DNA from 3 places in the Nocardioides sp. cx-173 genome. Region 3 is predicted to be linked to each of the others. Evidence: predicted binding sites of a transcription regulator. Region 3 holds the regulator's gene; each other region holds the start of a gene.
What was found. Region 3 encodes LexA, which represses DNA repair genes until DNA is damaged. Its sites were predicted from a motif close to TCGAACANNTGTTCGA; they were not measured.
Positions count from the first base shown of each region.

Region 1: LQ940_RS06465 (HNH endonuclease signature motif containing protein) is a predicted target of LexA. The motif match lies at 1,899-1,914, and genes of this name have one in related genera.
Region 2: ruvC (crossover junction endodeoxyribonuclease RuvC) is a predicted target of LexA. The motif match lies at 1,416-1,431, and genes of this name have one in related genera.

Region 1 is NZ_CP088262.1:1,344,488-1,347,752, reverse strand. It holds gene LQ940_RS06470 (hypothetical protein) at 83-403, opposite strand; gene LQ940_RS06465 (HNH endonuclease signature motif containing protein) at 522-1,886, opposite strand; gene LQ940_RS06460 (DinB family protein) at 2,041-2,844, shown strand; gene LQ940_RS06455 (VOC family protein) at 2,971-3,265, shown strand, end outside.
Region 2 is NZ_CP088262.1:2,499,383-2,502,647, forward strand. It holds gene ruvB (Holliday junction branch migration DNA helicase RuvB) at 1-200, opposite strand, end outside; gene ruvA (Holliday junction branch migration protein RuvA) at 244-840, opposite strand; gene ruvC (crossover junction endodeoxyribonuclease RuvC) at 837-1,379, opposite strand; gene LQ940_RS12115 (YebC/PmpR family DNA-binding transcriptional regulator) at 1,559-2,329, opposite strand; gene pdxT (pyridoxal 5'-phosphate synthase glutaminase subunit PdxT) at 2,342-2,956, opposite strand; gene LQ940_RS12125 (signal peptidase I) at 3,026-3,265, opposite strand, start outside.
Region 3 is NZ_CP088262.1:600,430-603,694, reverse strand. It holds gene LQ940_RS02845 (mismatch-specific DNA-glycosylase) at 1-253, opposite strand, end outside; gene LQ940_RS02840 (hypothetical protein) at 368-721, shown strand; gene LQ940_RS02835 (LysM peptidoglycan-binding domain-containing protein) at 817-1,077, opposite strand; gene lexA (transcriptional repressor LexA) at 1,488-2,201, shown strand; gene LQ940_RS02825 (MXAN_6640 family putative metalloprotease) at 2,212-3,265, shown strand, end outside.

The DNA of each region.
Region 1 (3,265 bases), 740 kb from region 3:
GGAGGGCGAGGAGCCCGTAGGCACGCGCGCAGCGCCTCGGCGTCGTCGCGCACCGGGATGACGACCGAGACGGTCGGGGTGCTCATCGGCGCGCATCCGCGAGCAGCAGCCCGCGGGCCAGGAGGACCGCGGCCACTGCAGAGCCGACCCCGCCGGCGACCAGGTCGCCCATGGTGTCGGTGTAGCCGACCTGGATCCGGTCGTCGATCTGGGTGTGCCCGAACCACTCGCACATCTCCCAGACCACGGCCAGCGACGTGCCGAGGGCCAGTGTGACGACGGCCCGGCCGAGCCGCCAGCGCGGGGTGGCCGGGTCGCGCGCCAGGCTCAGGGCGCCGAGCCGCACGAGGGCGAGGTAGGCCATGGCGGCGATGAGGCCGGTCGCGGCGGCGTGGACGACCACGTCGAGCCACCCGACGCGCAGGTAGAGGTCGAGCTGGGCGGCCCAGGCGCCGAAGAGCAGCAGCGCGCAATAGGACAGGTCCAGCGCGGCACTGGCACGCGGCGATGCTATCCGCCGGTCAGCCGGTATCGGCAGCGTAGGTGAGGTCGGTGGTGCCCTGGGGTGTGGTGAGGAAGCTCTGGCCGTGGGGGTCGTGCCAGAGGTAGGTGCCGGGGGCGAGTGGTCGGTAGGTCCAGCCGGCGTGGGTCTTGAGGCGGTGGTGATGTCGGCACAGGGCGGCGAGGTTGCACTCGCAGGTCGGCCCGCCGTGGTCGTAGGGGGTGATGTGGTCGAGGTCGCAGGAGCGGGCAGGTCGGGTGCACCAGGGGAAGACGCAGGTCGGATCGCGCAGGCGGACCTTCTCGGCGATCAGCGGGGAGGGGACGTACGGGTCGGTCTCGCCGGGGCGGTGGCGGGTGCCGTCGCAGTGGTCGTTGAGGTCGATGACGGGGCGGACGGTGACGAAGCGGTCGTTGCGGGCGAGCCACTCGCGCACGGTGTCGACCAGCCAGGTCCGCCCGGTCTCGTCGGTGGCGACGGGGTCGCAGCCCAGGGGCGCGTCGCCGCTCAGGTGGAGGTAGGCCACGATGCCCTTGGTCGGCACGGGGGCCTGGTCGCCGTTGATGAGCGCGAGGGCTCGGGCGGGGTCGGCGAGGATGCCGATCGCCATCGCGCGGCGTACGTCGAAGGACTCGGTGCAGCCGTCACGCAGCAGCGCGGCCGCGACCAGGGACAGGGCGCGGTCGAAGTCGGTGAGGTCGGACCAGTCGGCGCGCAGGGTCATCTCGGCGACGCCGGTGTGGTTGAGCGAGCCCTCGTGCACGGTGGCGTGGCGGTGGTCGAGGGCCTCGAGCTGCTCGGCCTCGCGCTGCTCGGGGTAGAGCCGCAGCATCGCCTCGTCCAGGACCTGGTCCAGGGTGGTGGCGCCGACCTGGTGGGCGCGCTCGGCGACCTCGAGGTCGACGTAGGCGGCCACGTCGGCGGGCTTGCCGAGCACGGCCTGCGCGATCCGGCGCGCCCGCCAGACCGGGACCTGGCCGGCCAGCACGCGGGCGTGGACGCGGGGCAGGCGGTGGGCCAGGGTCAGGGCGTCGCGCAGGTAGGCCTTGCCGGCGGTGGTGGTCATCTGGTTGGCCACCGCGAACGCGGCCGGCGCGTCCCAGGCCAGGCGCGGGAGCCCGAACCACTCCAGCACCCCGGGGTCGGTCAGGTCCTCGACGTGCGGCGCGCCGTCGTGGTAGGCGCCGCGGCTGCGGGCGGCGTGCCAGGTGTCGTCGGCGGGGTCCTCGAGGTGGGTGTGGGCCCAGGCCAGGCCGAGTCGCAGCAGGTCGGCCTCGGCGGCGTCGGCGCGGGTCCGCGCCTGGCGGACTGCGGCGATCAGGTCCTCGGGCGCGCCTGGCCCATCGGCGCTGGGCCGGTGGTCGTCGAGGTGCGCGATGGACATGGTCTATACTAACCGAACAGACGTTCGAGGCGCAAGGCTTTGTGTGGGGTTCCTGGTCGGGTCACCGGATCTCGACGGGCGCTCCTCGCTGGCGCTCGTCGCTGCTCGGTCAACGGGGGGTGACGGTGTCGGGGGGCGGGTCTAGCGTCGGGCCATGGCTGACTTCACCGACGAGGACCTGAGCGGCTCGCGCCTCACCCGGGTCGACCTGAGCAACACGCGCTTCGAGCGCGTCCACCTCGAGCACGTCGAGCTCATCGACTCCGAGATGTACGACATGACCATCCGCGGCACCGACCTGGTCGGCGTGCGCATGCACGGCGTCGAGATCGTCGACCTCGACATCGTCGGGGAGGTGGTGAAGCTGACCGTCAACGGCATCGACGTCGCCTCCTTCGTGCAGGAGGAGCTCGACCGGCGCCATCCCGGCCGGGCGGCGATGCGGCCGACGGACCCCGACGGCTTCCGGGCTGCCTGGGACCTGCTCGAGGAGCTCTGGGCCGGCACCGTCGAGCGGGCCCGGCGCCTCGACCCGGCCGTGCTGCACGAGTCCGTCGACGGCGAGTGGTCGTTCATCGAGACCCTGCGCCACCTCGCCTTCGCCACGGACGCGTGGCTGAGCCGCGCCATCCTGGGCGACCCCTCCCCGTGGCACCCGCTCGAGCTGCCATGGGACCAGATGCCCGACACCCCGGGCATCCCCCGCGACCGCGCCGCTCGACCCTCCCTCGAGGAGGTGCTCGAGCTGCGCGAGAGCCGCCGCGACGCCGTACGCCGCTACCTCGACGAGCTGACTCAGGAGACGCTCGACGGCGACACCGAGCCGATCGACGGCCCGGGCTGGCCGCCGCCGGAGAGCTTCCCGGTCGCGCAGTGCCTGCGCACCATCCTCAACGAGGAGTGGGAGCACCGGCTCTACGCCGAGCGCGACCTCGCGATCCTCGAGACCCGGACGTAGGCGACAGGCGCCTGTCCGAGGTACTCCTCAGCGCGGGGATCGCGCACCAGGACGATGAATCCCGGGACGGTCCTGAGTCTGACTCGACAGCGGCCTCGCCCGGAGGCTCGCCCCGAGGAGGTCGTCATGGTCACCGCACGAGCCCACCTGTGGTTCAGCAACGGCAAGGCGGGCGACGCCGCCCGCTTCTACGAGCAGCACATCCCCGACTCCAAGGTCACCAACGTCGTCGTCGCACCCGAAGGACTGCCGCAGACGACGCCGGGCGAGTTCATCGTCGACTTCACCGTGGCCGGGATGCCGGTCACCGCGATCAACGCCGGAGCCGAGTTCACCCTGGACGAGGCCTTCTCCATCTACCTCAACGTCGACACCCAGGCGGAAGTCGACCATTTCTGGGACCTGCTCACCGCCGACGGCG
Region 2 (3,265 bases), 1.9 Mb from region 3:
GTCGTCTTGCCCAGCCCCGGGGGGCCGGACAGCAGGACGTGGTCGGGGGCGCGCTCGCGCTGGCGGGCCGCCTCGAGCACCAGGCCGAGCTGCTCGCGTACGCGGTGCTGGCCGACGACCTCGTCGAGCGATCGGGGTCGCAGCGCCGCCTCGATCACCCGCTCGTCGCCCTCGGCCTCCGCGGCCGTGAGCGAGCGCAGGTACTGCTCCTCGGCGACCTCCAGCTCGTCCTCGTGCACCGGCTCAGGCCTTGCTCAGCGAGCGCAGCGCGGCGCGCAGCAGCGCGCCCACATCGGGCAGGTCGCCGGCCTCGGGCGCGACGGTCTCCACCGCCGCATCGGCGTCCTTCGCCGACCAGCCCAGCCCGACCAGGCCCTGGGTGACCTGGTCGCGCCACGGTGCGGCGGCGGCGGCCGGGCTCGCGGACCGAGCGCCGGTGGGGGCGCCGATGCGGTCCTTGAGCTCGAGGATGATCCGCTGCGCGCCCTTCTGGCCGATGCCGGGCACCCGGGTCAGCGTCTTGACGTCGTCGGCGGCGATCGCGCGGCGCAGGTCGTCGGGGCTGAGCACGGCGACCATCGCCTGGGCGACCTTGGGGCCGACTCCGGACGCGGTCTGCACGAGCTCGAACGTCGACTTCTCGTCATCGTCGGCGAATCCGAACAGCGTGAGCGAGTCCTCGCGCACCACCATGCTGGTCGACAGGGTGGCCTGGTGGCCCGGGCGCAGCGACGCGAGGGTGCCGGGGGTGCACATCAGCTCCAGGCCGACTCCCCCGACCTCGAGCACGGCGCTGGAGACGGTCAGCGCGGCCACCTGGCCGCGGACGAAGGCGATCACGCTCTGCTCCTGAAGGTGGGGGCGGTGGCCCGTGGGCGGCGGTTGGCGGCCAGCGCCGCGTCGATGCGCGCCTGTGCGCCGCCGCGCCAGATGTGGGTGATGGCGAGCGCCAGGGCGTCGGCGGCGTCGGCCGGCTTGGGCAGGGTCTCCAGGCGCAGGATCCGGGTGATCATGGCGCCCACCTGGGCCTTGTCGGCCCGGCCGTTGCCGGACACCGCCGCCTTGACCTCGCTGGGCGTGTGCAGCGCGACCGGCAGGCCGCGCCGGGCCGCGCAGACCAGGGCGATGCCGCTCGCCTGCGCCGTACCCATGATCGTGGAGCTGTCGGAGCGCGCGAACACCCGCTCGACGGCGACCGCGTCGGGGCGGTACTCGTCGAGCCAGGCGTCGATGCCGCGCTCGATGGTGACCAGCCGCTCGGCCACCGGGAGGTCGCTGGAGGTGCGCACGACGTTGACGTCGACCAGGCTCAGCGGACGCCCCACGCTGCCCTCGACCACCCCGATGCCGCATCGGGTCAGCCCCGGGTCGATTCCCAGCACCCGCATGGGCCTGCTCATCGCGCCGCCTCTCGTCCGAACACCTGTTCGGAGAACACGCTATCCGCCCACGTCGCGCCCCAGGGTCTCGACACGCCCCCAGACCGCCGACCCGTCGCAAACTCGTCCGATTTTCCGCTGACCCGTCAGAAAGTTTCTGACGGGTCAGCGGAATGTGGTCAGGACTCGTCGTCGAGGGCGGCCATGACGTCGTCGGGGACGTCGAAGTTGGCGAAGATGTTCTGGACGTCGTCGAGGTCCTCGAGCACGTCGACCAGGCGGAACATCTTGCCTGCGGCGTCCTTGTCGAGCGCGACCTGCATGTCGGGCACGAACGAGGCCTCGGCCGAGTCGTAGTCGATGCCGGCGCTCTGGAGCGCGGTACGGACATCGACCAGGTCGGTGGCCTCCGAGATGACCTCGATGGCCTCGCCGAGGTCGTGGACGTCGTCGGCGCCGGCCTCGAGCGTCGCCTCCAGCACGTCGTCCTCGCTGACCTGACGTCCCTCCTGCTCGCGGGGCACCACGACGACGCCCTTGCGGTGGAAGAGGAACGACACGGACCCGGGGTCGGCGAGCGAGCCGCCGTTGCGGGTCATGGCGGTGCGGACCTCCATGGCGGCGCGGTTCTTGTTGTCGGTGAGGCACTCGATGAGCATGGCGACGCCGGAGGGGCCGTAGCCCTCGTACATGATCGTCTGGTAGTCGGCCCCTCCGGTCTCCGCGCCGGAGCCGCGCTTGACCGCGCGGTCGATGTTGTCGTTGGGGACCGAGGACTTCTTGGCCTTCTGGATGGCGTCGTAGAGCGTCGGGTTGCCGGTCGGGTCACCGCCGCCCATGCGGGCCGCGACCTCGATGTTCTTGATCAGCTTGGCGAACATCTTGCCGCGCTTGGCGTCGACGACCGCCTTCTTGTGCTTGGTGGTCGCCCATTTGGAGTGGCCGGACATGCGCTCCCTTACCTACGACTGCTTGACGAGATCCACGAAGAGGCTGTGGATGCGGTGGTCCGCCCCGACCTCGGGGTGGAACGACGTGGCCATCAGGTGACCCTGGCGGACCGCGACGATCCTACCCGCGGCCTCGCCGTGCGTGACCGCGGCGAGCACCTGCACCGTCTCCCCGACCTGCTCGACCCAGGGCGCGCGGATGAAGAGGGCGTGCACGGGCGAGTCGAGCCCGGCGAACGCCAGGTCCCCCTCGAAGGAGTCGACCTGGCGACCGAAGGCGTTGCGCCGCACCGTGATGTCCAGCCCGCCGAGGGTCTCCTGGTCGGCCGTCCCGTCCTCGACCCGCTCGGCGAGCAGGATCATCCCGGCGCAGGTGCCGAAGGCGGGCATGCCGCGCTTGATCCGGTCGCGGACCGGCTCGAACAGCTCAAAGGTGCGGGCCAGCTTGGCCATCGTCGTCGACTCGCCCCCAGGGAGCACGAGCGCGTCGCAGGCCTCCAGCTCGCTGGGGCGACGTACGGCGATCGAGGCGACCCCGAGCGACTCGAGCGCGCGCAGGTGCTCGCGCACGTCGCCCTGCAGGGCGAGGACGCCGATCGTGGGGGTGGTCGTGCGGCCGGTCGTGATGCGGGTCACGCCGTCAGTCTAGGAACGCCTGGCCGTTGCCTTGCGTGGGGCCACGCTCGGACCACTCTGCTAGAGGCAGGTGGGCGCTTCGTTCTTGTTCTTGCCCACCTTGAACTGCTTGGTTCTTGCTGGACCTTTCCAGGCTGACCGAACGGTCATCTCCGGGGTGACGGTGACCGTGACCGTGACGTTGCTGAGCTCACTTGGAGTGAAGGTGATAGCCACGGACTTGGTCCCTCCGACTGTTCCGACTGTCCCCGGCGTCGCCTTGGAAGTGGACACGGTGACGACGTACGTCGTCGCAGGGGA
Region 3 (3,265 bases):
GCTCCTCGATCTCCACCCAGCGCGGGTCCCAGTGGCCGACCAGGTCGGTGAGGCCCAAGCCCAGCTCGACGACCGTGTGGTCCTCCTCGGGGCGCAGCCGGCGCGGGGCCATGCCGCTGAGGTGCAGCGACTCCCAGAAGCTGTTGCCGGGCGAGGCGTAGTAGTGGTCGCGGGTCTTGGTGCTGGCGGCGCCGGCCAGGCCGCAGAAGACGACCACCGGGTCGGGGCCGACGATGTCGGGAAGGACCTCCATGCCGCCCGGTGCCCACTGCGGCCTCGAGACAGACGTCGGGCAGACGACGAGCACAGGACGAGCAGAGGACGGGGCGGGTAGGACGCCGGCCGGGCATCAGTCACAATGGCCCGCGTGAGCCAGGGAAAGCGCGCCGGGTCGCGCCGGGGCAGCAAGCCCAAGCGCGGACTGCGCCCCGCGCTGCTCGGCTACGCCCTCGCCGTGACGATCAGCGTGCTGGCCTGGGGCTACCTGGTCTACGCCGCCATCGACTTCGGGGGTCAGGCACGCGGCGGCGACGGGCAGGCCTGGACCTTCCTGGGACTGGCGTCCCTGGGCGCCGTGGCCTGCCTCTTCCTCGGGCTGATCCTCGCGGCCCGCCTGCTTCGGGCGCTGGGCATCACCCAGCCCCCGCCGCCCCAGGCGCCGAGCACTCCGGTCGAGTCCGGCCCGCCGGCGAGTCCCGGCGGGCGGCGCGCCGCGCGATAGAACGCCGCAGAGGGCGGGACCACCGGGTGGTCCCGCCCTCTGTCTTCCCCGGTTCGTCAGCCGGGGTCGAGGCGGCTGACGACGTCTGTGTGGTGCTAGCCGGCAGGAACGACCAGCTCCTGGCCGATCGAGACCATGCTCGAGTCGAGGGCGTTGAGGCGCGTGATCTCGTCCATCATCGTCCGGGTGTCGCCGTCGTCGGCGAGGTCGGAGGCGATGTCCCACAGGGTCTCGCCGGCACCGACCATCACCACTCGGGTGGGCTCCGGGGTGCCGGGGCGCTCGGTGGCGACCGAGCCGGACGCCAGTGCGAACCCGACGGTCAGGACGACCGCCAGGGCGAGCAGGAGGACCACCAGCCGGCCGCGTCGGGTCAGTCGCAGGGTGCTGCACTCGCTGTCTCGTCGGGGCAGGCTGCGCGGAGCACGAGCCAGTGCCGGAGACGGTGTGACAGACGGGGCAACAGACGGGGCGGAAGACAGGGTCATCGTGCTCATTAGGACCTCCTGGGGAAGTGGCGGTCAGCCTCGGGTCTTGCGTGGAGCTCATGTCTAACGGCGAGCACCGACAGTGACTGGCGAGACGGTGTCGATCACATGTCCGATCACATGTCCGATCACACGTTCGATCGAACATGTGATCGACAGTAGAGCACCTGTTCGAACGAAATCAAGACCCCAGGCGAACATTTGTTCGAACGTCTGGGCGCGACACGCCGTTCGAACAGGTGTTTGAACAACGCCGGGTTTGGTGGGACCCTCGACCCATGGCCAAGAAGACTGTCTCCGAGCTGCCCGACGGACCCCCGGACGCCACGGGGCTCACCCCGCGACAGCTGCGGGTGCTGGCGACGATCAAGGACAGCATCGAGCGGCGCGGCTACCCGCCGAGCATGCGCGAGATCGGCCAGGCGGTCGGCCTGACCAGCAGCTCGAGCGTCGCCCACCAGCTCAAGACGCTGGAGGAGAAGGGCTTCCTCAAGCGCGACCCCAACCGGCCGCGCGCGCTCGAGGTCTTCCTGCCCGAGGTGATGGCGGCCCGGCGCTCGATGAGCAGCGCCGAGGAGTCCTCCTACGACGAGACCGGGATCGGTGACGTCGCCCCGGCGCCGACCAACGTGCCGCTGCTGGGCCGGATCGCGGCCGGCGGCCCGATCCTGGCCGAGGAGACCTTCACCGACGTGTTCCCGCTGCCGCGCCAGCTGGTCGGCGAGGGCGAGCTGTTCCTGCTCGAGGTGTCCGGGGAGTCGATGATCGACGCCGCGATCTGCCACGGCGACTACGTGGTGATCAAGCGCGAGCAGACGGCCCAGAACGGCGAGATCGTGGCCGCGCTGATCGACGGGGAGGCCACCGTCAAGACCTTCCAGCGCAAGGACGGCCAGGTCTGGCTGCTGCCGCACAATGAGGCGTTCGAGCCGATCGACGGCACCCACGCGACCATCCTCGGCAAGGTCACCGCGGTCCTGCGCCGCATGTAGGGTCCCCAGGGTGCCCCCCCTTCACGCTCGCCGAGCACCCCTGCCCCTCCTCGCCCTGGTCGCCCTTGTCGGGCTGCTCGCCACGCTGCTGACCGCGCCCAGCGCCACGGCGCGGCCCGACACCACCGGGCGCGGCAAGGCCGCTGCCGCCCAGCCGAGCGCCGCCGAGCGCGCGCTCACCCGCGCCCAGCAGGTCCTGGACGGCTCGCGGCGCGGCGACGCCACGCTGGCGCTGCGCGACCTCGCCCTGCGTCTCGACGAGCTCGACGCGGGCGACCGCGCGGCCGCGCAGCGCGTGCTCGCGCGTCCCACGGGCGGCAAGGACGAGGACAGCTACGGCACCAACCCGGTGTCCACTCAGTGCTCCGACGTGGTCTGCGTGCACTGGGTCCAGAGCGGTCCCGAGGCCACGACCGCGACGTACGCCCAGACCACGCTCGCCACCGCCACCGCGGTGCACAAGCGCTACGTCGCCGCCGGCTACAAGGCCCCGAAGCCCGACGCGGGCAAGGGCGGCAACAGCCTGCCCGACATCTACATCGCCAACATCGGCGACCGCCGCCTCTACGGCTACTGCACCACCGACGAGAAGCGGCCGTTCAAGGCCCCCTGGGACCGCTACGCCTTCTGCGTGGTCGACAACGACTACCAGGCCTCGGAGTTCCCGACCAACACCCCGCTCGAGAACCTCCAGGTGACCGTGGCGCACGAGTACTTCCACGCCGTCCAGTACGCCTACGACTTCGCCGAGGACGGCTGGCTGCTCGAGGCCACCGCCGCGTGGGTCGAGGACGAGCTCTACGACGGCGTCGACGACAACCGCCAGTACCTCGCCGCGAGCCCTCTGCGCCAGCCGCGCAAGTCGATGGACCAGTTCGACCCTGCCACCGGCTACCACTACGGCGTGTGGATCTTCTTCCGCTACCTCGGCGAGCGCTTCCCGGCCAGCCAGGGCGGCCTGCCCACGATCGTGCGTGACATCTTCCGTCGCGCCGACGGCAGCGGGGCCGCCCGCAAGGACCAGTACTCCTGGCAGGCGGTCTCCAGCGTGCTGCGCGCCCGCA